DNA from 2 places in the Halorhodospira sp. 9621 genome. Region 2 is predicted to be linked to the other one. Evidence: riboswitches for the same ligand, from Rfam matches in the RefSeq annotation. Region 2 holds a riboswitch; the other holds the start of a gene.

Region 1 (7,168 bases), on a different contig from region 2:
ATGAAGCAGGTCTCCAGTCGCCAGTCCGGATAGCGCTCGGCCAGCATCCCGGCGAACCGGCGGATCTCCTCATTGCCGTCCTCTTGGCGTGATCCATGCCCGATCAGAAGGATACAATCACTCATCCAGAAACGTCCTCAGCTTTCAGGGCGGCGGAAACGGTGCGCGAAGTCCGGATCGTAGAGCCGCGAGCGCGCCGCCGGCGCCGCCTGCCGCGCCCCCAGCGCCGGTCCAACCAGGATCATCGTCTGGCTGTTGAGCCCGGCGGCGCGGCAGTCTTCGGCGAGATCGCGGATGCAGGTGCGCAGCACCTGCTCCACCCCGGGCCAGGAGGCGCGGTGGACCACCACCACCGGGGCATCCTCTTCCCAACCACCCCGGCAGAGGGCGTCCGCCAGGCGCTCCAGCAGGGTGATCGAGAGATAGATGCACAGGGTGCTGCCGTGGCGGGCTAGGTCGGCGAGCTGCTCGCCGGCCGGCATGGGGGTACGCCCCTCCACCCGGGTGAAGATCACGGTCTGAGTCCCCTCGGGCAGGGTCAGGCTCTCGCCGGCGGCCGCCGCGGCAGCCATCGCCGAGGTCACCCCCGGGACCAGGTGGACCGGGATGCCAGCCGCATCCAGCGGACGCACGATCTCCACGAAAGCGCCGTAGAGCCCCGGATCGCCGGGCTGCAACCGCACCACGCGGCGTCCGGCCCGGGCGCGCTCGAGCAGCCAGCCCTGGATCTCCTCCAGGGTCATGCCCTTGGAGTCGGCGACCTCACAGTGGGGCGGCGCCCATTCCAGCACCCCGGCGGGTACCAGCGAGCCGGCGTAGAGCACGGCGTCCGCCGCCGCGACACGATCCCGCCCGCGGACCGTGATCAGATCGGCCGCCCCGGGCCCCGCCCCCACGAACCAGACCTCACCCGTCATGCACACCCCCTCTCTGCTGCAATCGGTAGCCGACCACGAAGGGCACCTGCTGGTGCTCGACAACGCGGACATCCACGTCATAGGCGGCACGGATGGTCGGCGTGTCGATCACCGCCTGCGGCGGTCCGTCGGCCATGACCCGGCCATCGCGCAGCAGCACGATGCGGTCAGCCAGTTGAACGGCGATGTTGATATCGTGGAGCACGACCAGCACGCCCTGCCCCTGTTCCCGGGCGCACGCGGTCAGGATCTCGATGGCATCGCGCTTGTGCTTCATGTCCAGGTGGTTGGTTGGCTCGTCGAGCAGCAGGAACGGCGTCTGCCGGACCAGCGCCCGGGCGATGGCCGCTTTTTGCCGCTGCCCGCCGCTGATCTCGGTCAGCGGCGCCTGCGCCAACTCCGCCATACCCAGACGCTCGAGCACAGCCTCGGCGCGGGCGAGGTCCGCCGGATCGTGCCGCCAGCTCGCCCGACGCAGACCGAGCAGTACACTCTCGAGCACGGTCAGCGGGTAGACGGCATCGGCGGTCTGCGCCACGTAGGAGAGCCGGCGGGCGATGCGCGCCTGCCGCTGCCCCTGCACCGGCTCACCGGCGATGGTGAGGGTCCCGTGGCGCGGACGCAGGATGCCGGTGATGCACTTGAGCAGCGTGCTCTTGCCAGAGCCGTTGGGCCCGATCAGGGCGACCACCTCGCCGGCTTCCACGCGGGCGTCGACACCACGAAGCACCTCGGTGCGCCGATAGGCGTAGCGCACGCCGCGCAGTTCGATCCCGGTCGCCGTCACGCCCCCCCTCCCGTCTCGCGGCGGCGCAGGATCAGATAGATGAACAGCGGCGAACCGATGAACGCCGTGACCACACCCACGGGCAACACCACCGATTCAAAGGCGTGCAGCGATACCAGATCCGCCAGCGTCAGCAGCAGGGCGCCAATCAGGGCAGTGGCCGGGATCAGGAAGCGGTGATCCGAGCCGATCAAAAGCCGCGCTAGGTGCGGCGCCACCAGACCGAGGAAGCCGATCCCGCCGGTGAACGCCACGGTGACCGCGACCAACAGGGCGACCAGGAACATCAGGCCGATGCGCAGCGGACCGACCGCGATCCCCAAGCTGGTGGCGGTCTCGTCACCGAGCAGCAACCGGTTCAGATCGCCGCTTTTCCAGAGGAAGACCGGCAGGGTCGCCACCAGCGCCGCACTGATGAATACGAAGCTCTCCCAGTCGGCGCGGCTGAGGCTGCCCACGCTCCAGAACATGACCTCTCGGGTGGCGTCGGCATCAGCGAAGTAGATCAGCAGCGTCGTGGTCGCCCCGAAGAAGTACATCAGAGCAATGCCGGCGAGGATCAGGCTCATCGGCGTCGCCCCCTTCCACTGCCCGATGAGCAGGATGAGCAGGGACACCGCCATGGCGAAGAGGAAGGCGTTGCCGACGATGCCGTAAACACCGAAGGCCGAGAAGCCGAAAATGATCGCCAGCGCCGCCCCCAGCGAGGCTCCCGAGGCGATCCCCAGGGTGAACGGCGAGGCCATGGGGTTGCGCAGCAGGCTCTGCAGGATGACGCCGCCGAGCGCCAGCCCCATGCCGGCCACCATCGCGGTGGCCAGGCGCGGCAGGCGGATGTTCCAGACCACGTTCTCGGTCTGCGCGCTGACCCACGACGCCCCGAGCGGGCGAGCCACCAGCGCCTGCACCACCTCGCTCAGCGGGATGCCCATCGGGCCCAGCGCCAAGCCAAAGCCCGCCGTAGCCACCAGGGCTGCCGCCAGGCCGAGCAGCACCAGCGTCTTGGCCCGGATCGCGCGCGTGTAGTCGTCAATGAGGCCCCGCGGTGGCGCCGGCCGGACGGGGGTGCCGACGGTCAACTCAGCCATCCTCGAGGCTGCTGAGCTCCATGAGCCGGTCGTAGAGACCGGGGTCGCCGTAGAAGACCTCCAGAATCTCCTCGCCGCGGTCGCGGAGATCGACGCCTGCCATGGCCTCCGGGTAGAGGACGCGAGCCATGTGCACCAGATCGATCAACCCCGTCGCCAGGTCCCAGCCCATGTAGGTGCCCTTGAAGCGGTGGATACGCTCCGCCTCGATGGCTGCTACACCGGACAAGCGCTCATCGTCGAGCACCTCGGCGCGTTCCACGCGACTCGCTCGGGACGGTGTGTGGAGGAGGATATGCTGGGGATCCCAGCTCAGCAGCTCCTCGGCACTGACCTCGCCATCGTCGCCGGCACGGCCGGCAGTGACCATCTCGGCACCGAGCAGCTCGACGGGGAAGTAGAAGGAGACGTGGTTGTAGAGATTGCGCCGGTGGGCCAGATAGACCCGAGGCGGCTGCTCGCCAGCGACCCGCTGCTGCACGGCGGAGACCGTGGCGTGGTAGAAATCGAGCAGCTCTTCGGCCCGCTCCTCGCGACCGGACACTTCGCCGAGGAGCCGGTAGGCCTGTTCGATCTGCTCCTCGACGGCCTCCTGCGACGCCCGCTCCCGGCCCAGGGTGTTCAGCGCCACCACTGGCACGCCCAGCTGTTGCTCGTAGCGTTCTGCCTGTTCGGCCATCGCCTGATCGTCATCACCGCGGCTGAAGGCCCAGTAGATAAACAGATCCGGCTCCGTGGCGAGCACCCGCTCGGCACTGAACTCCGAACCGGGCTGGCCGCCGCCGACCATGGCCACCTCGTCAAGGCGCCCGAAGGCCTCGACCTCGATGGGCTTCGCCTCGGAGAAACGCGAGCCGTACATATCGCTCGGGATGCCCACCAGGCGCTCCTCAACCCCCAGGTGGAGCGCCATGCGGAAGGCGTCGACATTGACCGTGGCGATCCGCTCGGCCGATTCCGGGACCTCCACGCTGCGGCCGAGCATATCCTCAACCTCACGGGTTTCCCGGACACCCCCTCCATCCGGATCATCGTCGAGGGCATCCCCACACCCGCCGAGGATAAGGCCGACCCCGGCCACGAGGGCGATGCATGGATTGCGGTGCATGGCTCCTCCAGTCACTGGATCCAGTACGCCATGCGGGGAGCGGGTCGGAAACGGGCACGCCGTGGCGCTGGGACAGGGCGCGGCTGAAGCTACCGTCACCGCCACGCACGGTTCCCCGCCGTGTGGCTGCGACCCCCAGACCGGTCTCCGGGCTCGCGAGCGGGGTCGAACCCCGGGCGCCGCGCCTTCCCGCACCGGGTGCCAGGGACACCGTGGATGCAGTGGCGATGCAGCGCCCACTCTCGCCTACCGTTGCGGGGACAGCGTCGGCCTTGCCTGCGCCCGCCCGGGCCGCAGTGCGCACCGACTTCCCGACCGTCCCCGGCGCTGTCGGGCGGACCACGCGGCGGGGAACGGCCCCGGCAGCGATGGTAACTGCCAGGTCACCTGGGGAGGCTGGACTTTACGGCCGGCTCGGGGCAGCTGTCAACGCGGCCCGATCGGGCGCCCAGCCGGGCCGATGGCCACAACCTCGAACTTTATGGCACAATTGCGCAGTATCAAAGAAGGGTATGGACGCCCGCGACCCCTCCCGACCCCCCGACGGAGATGTCATGGGCACAGACGCGAATTCACCCTGCCCCCAGGCGGGTGACATAGTCACCGACGCGCTGGATACCCTGCCGCTGAGCGACCAGGAACCGCACCTGCGCCTTAGCGAGCGCTTTGAACGCCTGCGCTGCCATATCAACCAAGCGCTGCCCGGCGGCGCGATCCACCGCATCGCCGTCGCCATCTACGAACCGGACGCCAACCGTCTCAAGACCTACGGCGCCGGCGGCGATGCTCCCAGCCCCCTGGATCACTACGAGACCCGGCTAGGCGAGGCCCCCACCCTGCGCGCCCTGGCCGAGGCGCCGCAGGTGCGCATCATCGACGACTACCGGGAACACCCCAGCCCGAAACCGCACACCGTCAGCATCCGCGAGAGCGGGTTGCGCGCCGGGATGATCCTGCCGCTGCAGCACGACGAGAATTTCTTCGGCTTCCTGTTCCTCAACTCCCGGCGGCCGGGCTACTTCTCGGAGGCCGTCGTCGAGCGGCTGGCGCCTTACATCGACCTGGCCCGCTTGCTCGCCATCACCTCCATCCGCACCACGCAGACCCTGCGCGGCGCGGCGCGCACGGCCATGGCCTTCGGCCGTGCGCGGGACGACGAGACCGGTGGCCACCTCGCCCGGATGGCGGAGTACAGCCGACTGATCGCTCTGGAGCTGGCCGCAGCTCACGGTCTCGGCGACGAATACATCGAGATGGTCTATCAGTTCGCCCCGGTGCATGACGTGGGCAAGATTGCCGTCCCCGACGGCATCCTGCTCAAGCCCGGCCGGCTCACCGACGAGGAGTTCGCGCAGATGCGCGAGCACGTCAGCCGCGGCGTGGCCATGGTGCTGGCGATGACCGAGGAGCTGGGGCTGAGCGAGGACCGGCGGGCGGCCATCATGCGCAACATCGTCGCCTACCACCACGAGCGCCTTGACGGCAGCGGGTATCCGACCGGTGCACGCGGCGAGCAGATCCCGCTGGAGGGGCGCATTGTGGCCGTCGCCGACGTCTTCGACGCCCTGACCAGCGAGCGCCCCTACAAACGGCCTTGGGGTTTCGCCGAGGCTGCCGAGACCCTGCGAGCCGAGGCAAAGGCGGGCAAGCTGTGCGGGGAGTGCGTGGAGGCTTTCCTGCGCCGGGGCGCCGAGATCGAGGCGATCAGACAGCGCCACGGCCACCGCTGAGCTAGCCGCACACGTCCAAACGAGCGCGACAGGCCCGCGGAATCCGGTAGAGATAGACCGGGGCGTCCAGGCGCACGGGCGGCCGGTGCACGGCGCACGGTTGCCAGCCCGGGATGCGGAACGTGTTGCTCACCACCAGCGCCCCGGCGGGCAACTCCCGGCGCCATCGCGGCTCGAGCTCGCGAATCGCCTCAAGGTGCAGATAGCAAACCACCGCACGGGCATCACGGAAGGACACCTGGCGCAGGTCGCGGCGCCGGAATTCGACATTGGGCACCGGCCGGATCCACTGCAGCAGGCAGGCGAACAACCACGGCAGCGGCGAGAGCTCGTACCCGATCACCCGGGCCCGCGGGCACCGTCGCCCCACCGCCCGGGCCAGCCCGCCCCATCCAGAGCCAGCCTCGATCACCGTTCCCTCGAGCTCGTCCGGTAGCGCAGCAATCACCAACTCCTGCCCCAGACGTGTGGAGGGCAGCGGCGAGATGCCCGTGACCACCGTGTAGCCGACGATCAGCAGCATGCCCCCCAGCATGACGACAAGAATCAACGCCTCCAAAAACACCGTTCCTCCATGGAGTCTCGCACAGCCCCGCCCAGGGCCGGTTCGTTCCGCGGGCGTATACCCACGCATAGGCTGGTAGAATGGTCGGAGCCGGACAACGAGCCTGAGACCATGAACCAGCGGGCCATCCCCACCAAGCGGGCCACCGTTCAAGCCGACGACCTGGCGCTCGGAAAGCCCGTGCCCTACGACATCGAGGACGCCTACGGGCACCTACTGCTGCGGCGCGGCTCGATTCTGCGCTCCCGCGAGCAGCTGGAGCGGCTCCTGCAGATCGGCCGGACGCCCTACCACGTGGCCGCCCGGCGTCAAGAGACCGGCGGGGTCTCGCGGCGGCGCGAGCTCGCCTTGGCCGCTTTCCGCAACCCCTTCGACCTGATCTATCAGATCTCCCGCGCGCTGCAGGAGACCTTCAAGTGGCTGGGCGAGGATAACGACCGCTTCCTGCGTCGCCTCGACCACCTCGCCAGCCGTATCGGCGACCTGGTCGAGCGCGACGCCGATGCGGCCATCGGGGCTGCCCACCTCGACGAGGCGTTCGCCTACTCGATCCGCCACCCGATCCGCCAGGCGATCCTTTGCGATGTCGTTGGCAGCCAGTTGGACATCCCGGACAGCGAGCGGCGTTCCATCGTCCTCGCCGCCCTCTCGGCGAACATCGGTATGCTCGAGACGCAGGATGGCCTTGATCGCCAGAGTGCACCACTCGACGACGCCCAGCGCAGGGACCTGGAAGAGCACCCGTTGCGCTCGGTGGAACGCCTGTCGGCAGCCGGGGTCGAGGACCCGATCTGGCTCCGGGTCGTCGCCGAGCACCACGAACGGCTCGACGGCAGCGGCTACCCGGCGGGCCTGCACGGTACTCAAATCTGCCGCGGGGCGCGGCTCCTGACCATCGCCGACACCTATCTGGCGATGATCAGCAACCGTGTCTACCGGCCTGCCACGGCGGTCCGCGAGACCCTGCTCGAGC
Region 2 (7,168 bases):
TAGGCCAGATCGCCCATGAGCCAGTAGAGCATGCCGGGCAGCTGCTCGGTGGGCCCGACGGCGAGCATGAAGGTGACAAGCGCCCCCCAGCCGGAGGCCACCACCACGCCGGTGAGCAGCAGCCGGGTCGGCGTCCAGCTGCCGGTGCCGTGGGCCAGGCCGAAGACCAGCAGGGTCGAGAAGAGCGCCCCGACGAAGGCCGCCCCGGAGACCAGGGCCATGCCCAGCCCGAGGAGCATCGCCGCCAGGGCGCCCACGGCGGCCCCGCCAGAGAGCCCGAGCACGTAGGGATCGGCCAGCGGGTTGCGCAGCAGCACCTGCATCAGCGCCCCAGCCACGGCCAGCAGCCCGCCGACGGCGAAAGCGGCCAGGGCTCGCGGCAGGCGCAGCTCCAGGACCAGGGTCTGGTGCAGCGGCTCGCCGCTGCCGGCCAGGACCGCGAGGACTTCGCCCGGGGTCAGGGGCACGCTGCCGATGGCCACCGCCGTGGCCACCGCCAGCAGTGCTGCCAGCGCCAGCACGCCCAGGGGCAAAAGGAAGCGCACCGGCGATCCAACCCCACTCGACTGGGCCAGCGCCCCGCCCTCCTCGCTCACGGCGCCGGAGCGGCCCCGCTGATCGGCTGTGCGCCCAATCCCCATCAGCGATTGCGCCGGGCCTGCTCGAGCTTGTCACACAGCGCCCGCGTCCCCTCGAGGATGCGCGGCGTCGGGCGCTGGATCGTCGAGGGCTGGACGAAGAAGAGGTTGTCCCTGGCGGTGGCCTCCAGGACGTCGTAGCGCCGCCACTCGTCCAGCCAGGCGTCGTCGGCCTCGCCCATCCCGCCGGCGACAATCGCCTCCGGGTCGGCCTCGAGGACGGACTCGGTATCCAGCCGCGGGGTCAGGCTGCCGAGATCGCCGAAGACGTTCTCGCCGCCGCAGATGCGGATCGACTCACTGATGATCTGCTCGTCGTTGATGGTCATCACCGGGTCCGGCCAGATCTGGTAAAAGACGCGCACCGGGTCGCGGCCGGCGTACTCGGCCTCGAGTTCCGTCACCGCGTCACGGAAACGGGCCGCCTCGGCCTCCGCGGTCTCCTCGCTGCCGGCCAGGGCCCCGAGCCGTTCCAGGGAGGTGGCGATCTCCTCAAGCTGCCGGGGATCGCTGCGGTAGAGCGGCACGCCCAGCGACTCGATGCGTTCGAGCTGGCTGCTGGAGTTGCCGCTGGTCCAGCCGATGACCAGATCCGGCTCATGGGCGAGGATCGACTCCATATCGAGCCGGTCGTAGCTGCCCACCCGAGGCAGATCGGCGGCCTCCTCCGGGTAGTCGGCGTGGCTGACCGCAGCCACCACATGATCGCCGGCGCCGGCGGCGAAGAGCAGCTCCGTCGCCCCAGGCGACAGCGCCACAACCCGCTGCGCCGGGGCCTCCAGGCAGACCTCTTGGCCGGTGTCGTCCTCCACACAGCGCTCGCCGGCGTGAACCGGCGCCCACGCCGCCAGCGACACCAAGGCGCCGAAAGAGCCGGCTGCCATCACGTGCGTCCACCTTGCCGCCGCGCCCACCATCGACACTTTACGCGGTCTCATCCGCCGCCCGCTGACCGGCCGGGCGCCAGAGCACCTCGCCGCCGTTCTCATAGCGGGAGAGGACCCGGGCAACCACGAAGAGCAGATCAGAGAGGCGGTTGAGGTAAGCCATCGACTCCGGCCGCACCGCCTCATGGTGACTGACCGCCACCACCTTGCGTTCCGCGCGCCGGCACACCGCCCGGGCGACGTGGCAATCCGCCGTGGCCCGGCCGCCACCGGGGAGGATGAACTCCTTGAGATACGGCAGCGAGTCGTTGAAGTAGGCCAACGCCGCATCCAGGCGGTCCACGGCGGCATCCGGGAACGCCTTGTGGCCGGGCACCGAAAGCTCGGCGCCCAGATCGAAGAGTTCATGCTGGACCTGTGCCAGGACGGGCGCCACGTCCTCGGGCAGTTCATGGGCCAGCAGACGCCCCAGGAAGCTGTTGAGCTCATCCACCTCGCCGACGGCCTCGACGCGGTGGCTGTCCTTGTCCACCCGCGACCCGTCACCGAGGCCCGTGCGGCCCTCATCACCGGTGCAGGTGGCGATCTTGGAAAGTCGGTTTCCCATGGTTTCCTTCCTACTCCTCTAGCGGGGCGGCGCACCCGCACAGTAACGCGCCCGGTGCCCTGCGGCACCCTACGCCCCGTGCGGGTGCCCCGCGAATCGGGGTCTGCAGTCGATGCATCCGCTCCATCGACACGCCCCGGTTAATGCTGATTGAAGTGCAGAGAGACGTAGACCGCCCGGCCCGGTTGGTTGTAGCCATCCGCGGTCTCGTAGTCCTTGTCCAGGGCGTTCTCCAGCGTCCCGCGCAGGGTCCACTCCGGGGTGATGGCGTAGCTGGTGCGCAGGTTCAGAAGGCCGTAGCCGGAGAGGCGCGTGTCGTTGGGCCGGTCGTCGTAGCTGCGCCCCCGCGCAAGAGCAGTGGCCCCCACCGAGAAGTCGCCAAGCTGCCGGTCGATATCCAGACGCGCCGATTCATTGGGCCGACGCGGCAGCTCATTCCCGGTATCTCTATCCTCGTGATCGAGGTAGGTAAAGGCGCCGGAGATCTGCCATTCCTGCCAGTGGGCACCCGCCTCCAGCTCGGCGCCGCGGATGCGGGCCTCGTCAACGTTGAAGGGTTGATCTTGGCCAGGCGCCACCTCTCGAGCGGCGATCAAATCATCAATTTCCGTCTGGAAAACGAGCGTATCCACATACACCCGTCTCCCCTGCCAGCGCGCACCTACCTCCGCCGAGACGGACTCTTCCGGAGTTAAGTCCGGATTACCAACCCAAGACGGGAAAGGAGAATAAAGCTCATTGAATGTCGGCGCTTTGAAGGCCGTCCCATAACTCGAACGAAGGCGGAGCCGATCCGTCGCATCGAACCCCCAGGCGACCTGGCCGGTGACGTTGTCGCCGTAGGCCTCGTTGTCGTCGTAGCGCAGGCTGCTGCCGAGATCATGGCGACCCAGGTCCAGCTCCAGCTGGGTGTAGGCGCCAGCGTTGTACCGGCTCGTTTCGTCGTAATCACTGGAGGTATCAACCTCTTCTTCACGCCAGTCCCCGCCGAAGGCCCAGACGTGCCCGGCGCCCCAATACAGCTCGTTCCGCCAACTCACCTCATGGCGCTCGGTGTAATGCCAGGACTCACCGCCACTACTGTCGAAGGTGTCCTGCTCGTCCTTCGCCTGGGAGACCGCCAGCTCGCTAAACCATCGGTCGGTTAGGTCCCCGCGGACACCGCCACGGAGGGCCTGGAAAACGTGGTCCGTCCAGTCCTCTTGGCCTGTGGCCCCATCGAATTCGCTCTGCCCCTTCGAACGGAACCCCGTCGCGAAGAGTTCGGCGCCGCCCGGCAACCGATGGCTGAAACGGCCGCTGAAGCTGGTGTTCTCAAAGCCGTCGGGATCCTTATCGCCCGCACCGTCCTGAACGTTGATCCCGTCCGTCTCGTAGTGGCTGGCCGAGAGCGCGTAGCGGCTCGCCGCGGTCCCGCCGGAGACGCCCACCCCGAATTCCTGAGTATTGAATGAGCCGGCGCCGCCAAAGGCGCGGAAGCGCGGCGGCCCCTCCTCCCCCTCGCGGGTAAACACCTGCACCACGCCGCCGATGGCATCGGCGCCGTAGACGCTGGTGCGCGGTCCGCGCACCACCTCGATGCGGTCGATCTCGGCCGGGGGCAGATACTGCCACGCTGCCCCGCCAAAAGTTGCCGAATTCATCGGCACCCCATCGACCAGCAGCAGGGTGTGGTCGGAGTTGGTGCCGCGCATGGAAAGGTTGGTGGTTTTGCCAAAAGGACCATTGCTCGTCAGGCCCGTGCCCGCCCGCCCCTGCAGCAGATCCGAGACCTGCCGCGGCTGCTGGCGGTCGATCTCGTCGCGGTCGATGACGGAGACGGAGGACAGGGATTCATCGACGGTCTGGGCCATCCGGGTCGGCGTGACCACGAGGGGGGCGAGTTGCGCCGACTCGCCGTCGGTATCGGCCATGGCCGGGACGCTGCTCACGATCAGGCCGGCCGCCACGCCCGCGGCGACCCGGCTGGTGGTGTTGCTGGACATAGTTTCCTCCCTTCCGCGCGCCACCCGCACGCGCGTCGGTTTGATTCCACCGCAGGGAGGAAGACAGGGATGGGGGAGGGATCGCGCTTGCGCCCGGCAAACGGTGGCCTGCCCCGGTCTGCCGCCTCCCGCGGCACCTGGGTTCCTTCAGGCCGGTCTCCGGGCTCGTGGGTGGGGTCGGTGACCCCGGGCGGATCGCCTTCCCGCAGGGCCCGCCGCCGAACGACGACGCCTTGCAGTGGCTTTGATGACCCGCCCCCCACCTACCGTTGCGGGGGCAGCGCCGGACTCGCCGCTGGGTGCGGCTGTACCGGTCTTCCCGTTTCACCCCGCCGCTGCTCGCGCGGGGCACCTGAGGAGCTTGGTACTCTAGGCAGCCCGAGCCTCGCCGTCAAACCGCCGCACCCCGGCGTCCAAAGGAGACGTGATGCAACGCCACCGAGTGGCACAGACCACTGCCCCGGCCCGCCATGGCGCCTGAGCCGCTGCGTATCCTGCTCCTCGGCGGTACCGGCGAGGCGCTGGCACTGGGCCAGGCGCTGGAGCAGGAACCCGGGATCGCCGCGGTCTATTCCGTGGCCGGGGTGACCCGCCGCCCCCGCCTCCCCCGGCTGGCGGTGCGCCGCGGGGGGTTCGGCGGCGTTGCCGGACTGGCCGAGTACCTGCGCCAGCACGGCGTGCACTGCCTGGTGGATGCCACCCACCCGTTCGCCGCCGGCATATCGGCCAACGCGGCGGCGGCCGCGCGGCAGACGGGGACGGCCCTGCTGGCGGTGCGCCGGCCAGCGTGGCAACCGGGCCCGGACGAGCAGTGGCACCGGGTGGCCGATATGGCCGCCGCCGCCCAGGCGCTGGGTCCGCAGCCGGGCCGGGTGCTGCTGACCATCGGCAATCAGGAGGTCCCGGCCTTCTGCGCCGCACCCCACCACCACTACTGGATCCGCTGCCTGGAGCCGCCGCAGCGGGTGCCGCCCGGGGCCCGAATCCTCTTCCAGCGCGGGCCGTTCCATTACACCGACGAGTGCCGCCTGCTCCGCGAGCACGGCATCGACACCCTGGTCACCAAGAACGCCGGCGGGGCCGCCACCCGCAGCAAACTGGATGCGGCCCGGGACTGCGGAGTCCGCATCGTGATGGTCGAGCGCCCGCCGGACCCGCCGGAGGCGGAGGTGGCCATCGACGTCGAGCAGGCGCTGGCGTGGCTTCGCCAAAAGCGGCGGCCCTGACAACCATCACTCTTTCCATAGATGAGTGGACGTTTACAGATCCAGGGGCGGCTGCTAACGTCCCTCGCGCTATTGGGTGCCCGCCGAGGACGCTGCGCCTCGCGGGTTAAACGGGAAGACCGGTTCAGCCGCACCCCGCGGCGAGTCCGGCGCTGCCCCCGCAACGGTAGGTGGGGGGCGGATCACTAGGCCACTGCAAGGCAACGTCGTTCGGCGGCGGGCCTTGCGGGAAGGCGATCCGCCCGGGGTCACCGACCCCACCCACAAGCCCGGAGACCGGCCCATGGCCAACCGGAAGACCGCGGGAGGCGGCGTGCCGGGACCGGGTTCCAGTGCTCACGGCGATTAGCCATAAGCCGTCCCAGGCTGCACGCAACTCGACCCCCGATTCGCTGACTCCCCGCGGTAGGCATTCACGAGCAATCGCGCACGGGCGGTGCGTGAAGGAGTCAGCATGGCTAGAGGAAAGCCCGTCACTCGGGCGTTGATAAGCGCCGCAACCCTCCCCCTGATGACAGCCCCCCAGGTCCACGCCACCGAAGAGGCCCCCACCCTCCTACCCGACCTGACCGTCACTGCAGCCACGCGCACCGAGCGCCAGGTCGAGCGCACGCCGGCGGCGACGGAGATCCTCTCCGGGGAAGACGTTCAAAGAAGCGGTGCGACTATGCTTGACGAAGCGCTTCGGGCCGAGTCAAGCATCTACACCGGAGCCGACAGCAATGCCTTCTCCATTCGCGGCGGCAAACGCGAGGACGTGCTGTATCTCGTCGATGGCCGCCGCATCGCGGGCACCTCCTCTCGGAGCCAGGTGCTCAACCGGATCCCGGTCAGTCACGTCGAGCGCATCGAGATCGTCAAAGGACCTGGCAGCGTGGTCTACGGCGCCGATGCGGTGGCCGGGGTCATCAACGTGATCACGCGACGGCCGGAGCCGGGCCTGGAAGGCGGCGTTTCCGCCCAGGCTGGGACGCCCACCGACGCGGATGGCGGCGAGCGCTATCAAGGGGGCCTCTACCTGGGCGGCGGCAGTCAAGATACACGCTTCCGACTCTTCGCCGACGCACTGGAGCGCAAGGTGTACTCGGAGAAGACCACCACTGAACCAGACGGAGGTGGCGCCCCATCTTCCCAAACCTTTGATCAAGATCTTCGCCCCTCCGCCGATGTGTACACCCTCCGCGGTGGCGTGACCCACTGGTTCACCGATCGCTTCAATATTGATCTCGAGGCCGGTTTCCTGACCGAGGAGCGGCAGGCGCGCCTCACTCAGGGCAGCGGCCCGGGCGGCATCAAAGAGTTTGCGGCCGTGGAGACCGAGGAGAGCGACCGACGTGACCTGGCGGCGACGGCGGAGTGGCTGGCCACCGAAACCCTGGAGCTGCGCTACCAGGCCTACGAGAGCCACTACGAATTTGACCGCGTCCGGTCGCACCTAGCCCCGCAAGACTTCATGTCGGACAACGCGGATAAGGATTTCGGCTTCCGCGAGGCGACCTTCACCGAGCGCGTCAACGACTTCCTGGCGCAATGGCAGCCGGCGCCCCGCCACACCGTACTGACGGGCCTCGAGCACAAGCAGCAGATCTACCAGGACCTCCAGCCAGAAGACGAACCCGAGCACGACCAGTGGGTGGGCGGCGGCTTCCTGCAGCATGAGTGGCAGGCCACGGACCGCCTGGATCTGGTCTACGGTGTCCGGCACGACGAGACCTCCACGGAGGCGGACAGCACCTCGCTGCAGGCCGGAGCGGTCTACCGCCTGGCCCCCGAAGCCCGACTGCGCGCCCAGTACGCGGAGGGCTTCAAGCTGCCCGAGCTGCGG

Evidence for each region. A riboswitch is a leader RNA that binds a small molecule or an ion and turns the genes downstream of it on or off. The one in region 2 is predicted to bind cobalamin.
Region 1: it holds a riboswitch for cobalamin, as region 2 does, so the genes downstream of both, LRF89_RS01435 (ABC transporter substrate-binding protein) here and LRF89_RS04300 (TonB-dependent receptor domain-containing protein) in region 2, are expected to answer to the same signal.

Annotation. Positions count from the first base shown of each region.
Region 1 covers NZ_JAJNRD010000002.1:33,730-40,897, forward strand. Annotated here, with positions in the region: gene LRF89_RS01415 (sirohydrochlorin chelatase) at 1-125, opposite strand, end outside; gene cobM (precorrin-4 C(11)-methyltransferase) at 138-917, opposite strand; gene LRF89_RS01425 (ABC transporter ATP-binding protein) at 907-1,704, opposite strand; gene LRF89_RS01430 (FecCD family ABC transporter permease) at 1,701-2,792, opposite strand; gene LRF89_RS01435 (ABC transporter substrate-binding protein) at 2,785-3,900, opposite strand; cobalamin riboswitch at 4,042-4,214, opposite strand; gene LRF89_RS01440 (HD-GYP domain-containing protein) at 4,455-5,630, shown strand; gene LRF89_RS01445 (class I SAM-dependent methyltransferase) at 5,632-6,189, opposite strand; gene LRF89_RS01450 (HD-GYP domain-containing protein) at 6,307-7,168, shown strand, end outside.
Region 2 covers NZ_JAJNRD010000005.1:87,003-94,170, reverse strand. Annotated here, with positions in the region: gene LRF89_RS04315 (FecCD family ABC transporter permease) at 1-641, opposite strand, end outside; gene LRF89_RS04310 (cobalamin-binding protein) at 641-1,522, opposite strand; gene LRF89_RS04305 (cob(I)yrinic acid a,c-diamide adenosyltransferase) at 1,563-2,132, opposite strand; gene LRF89_RS04300 (TonB-dependent receptor domain-containing protein) at 2,273-4,117, opposite strand; cobalamin riboswitch at 4,251-4,488, opposite strand; gene LRF89_RS04295 (cobalt-precorrin-6A reductase) at 4,588-5,343, shown strand; cobalamin riboswitch at 5,401-5,642, shown strand; gene LRF89_RS04290 (TonB-dependent receptor plug domain-containing protein) at 5,855-7,168, shown strand, end outside.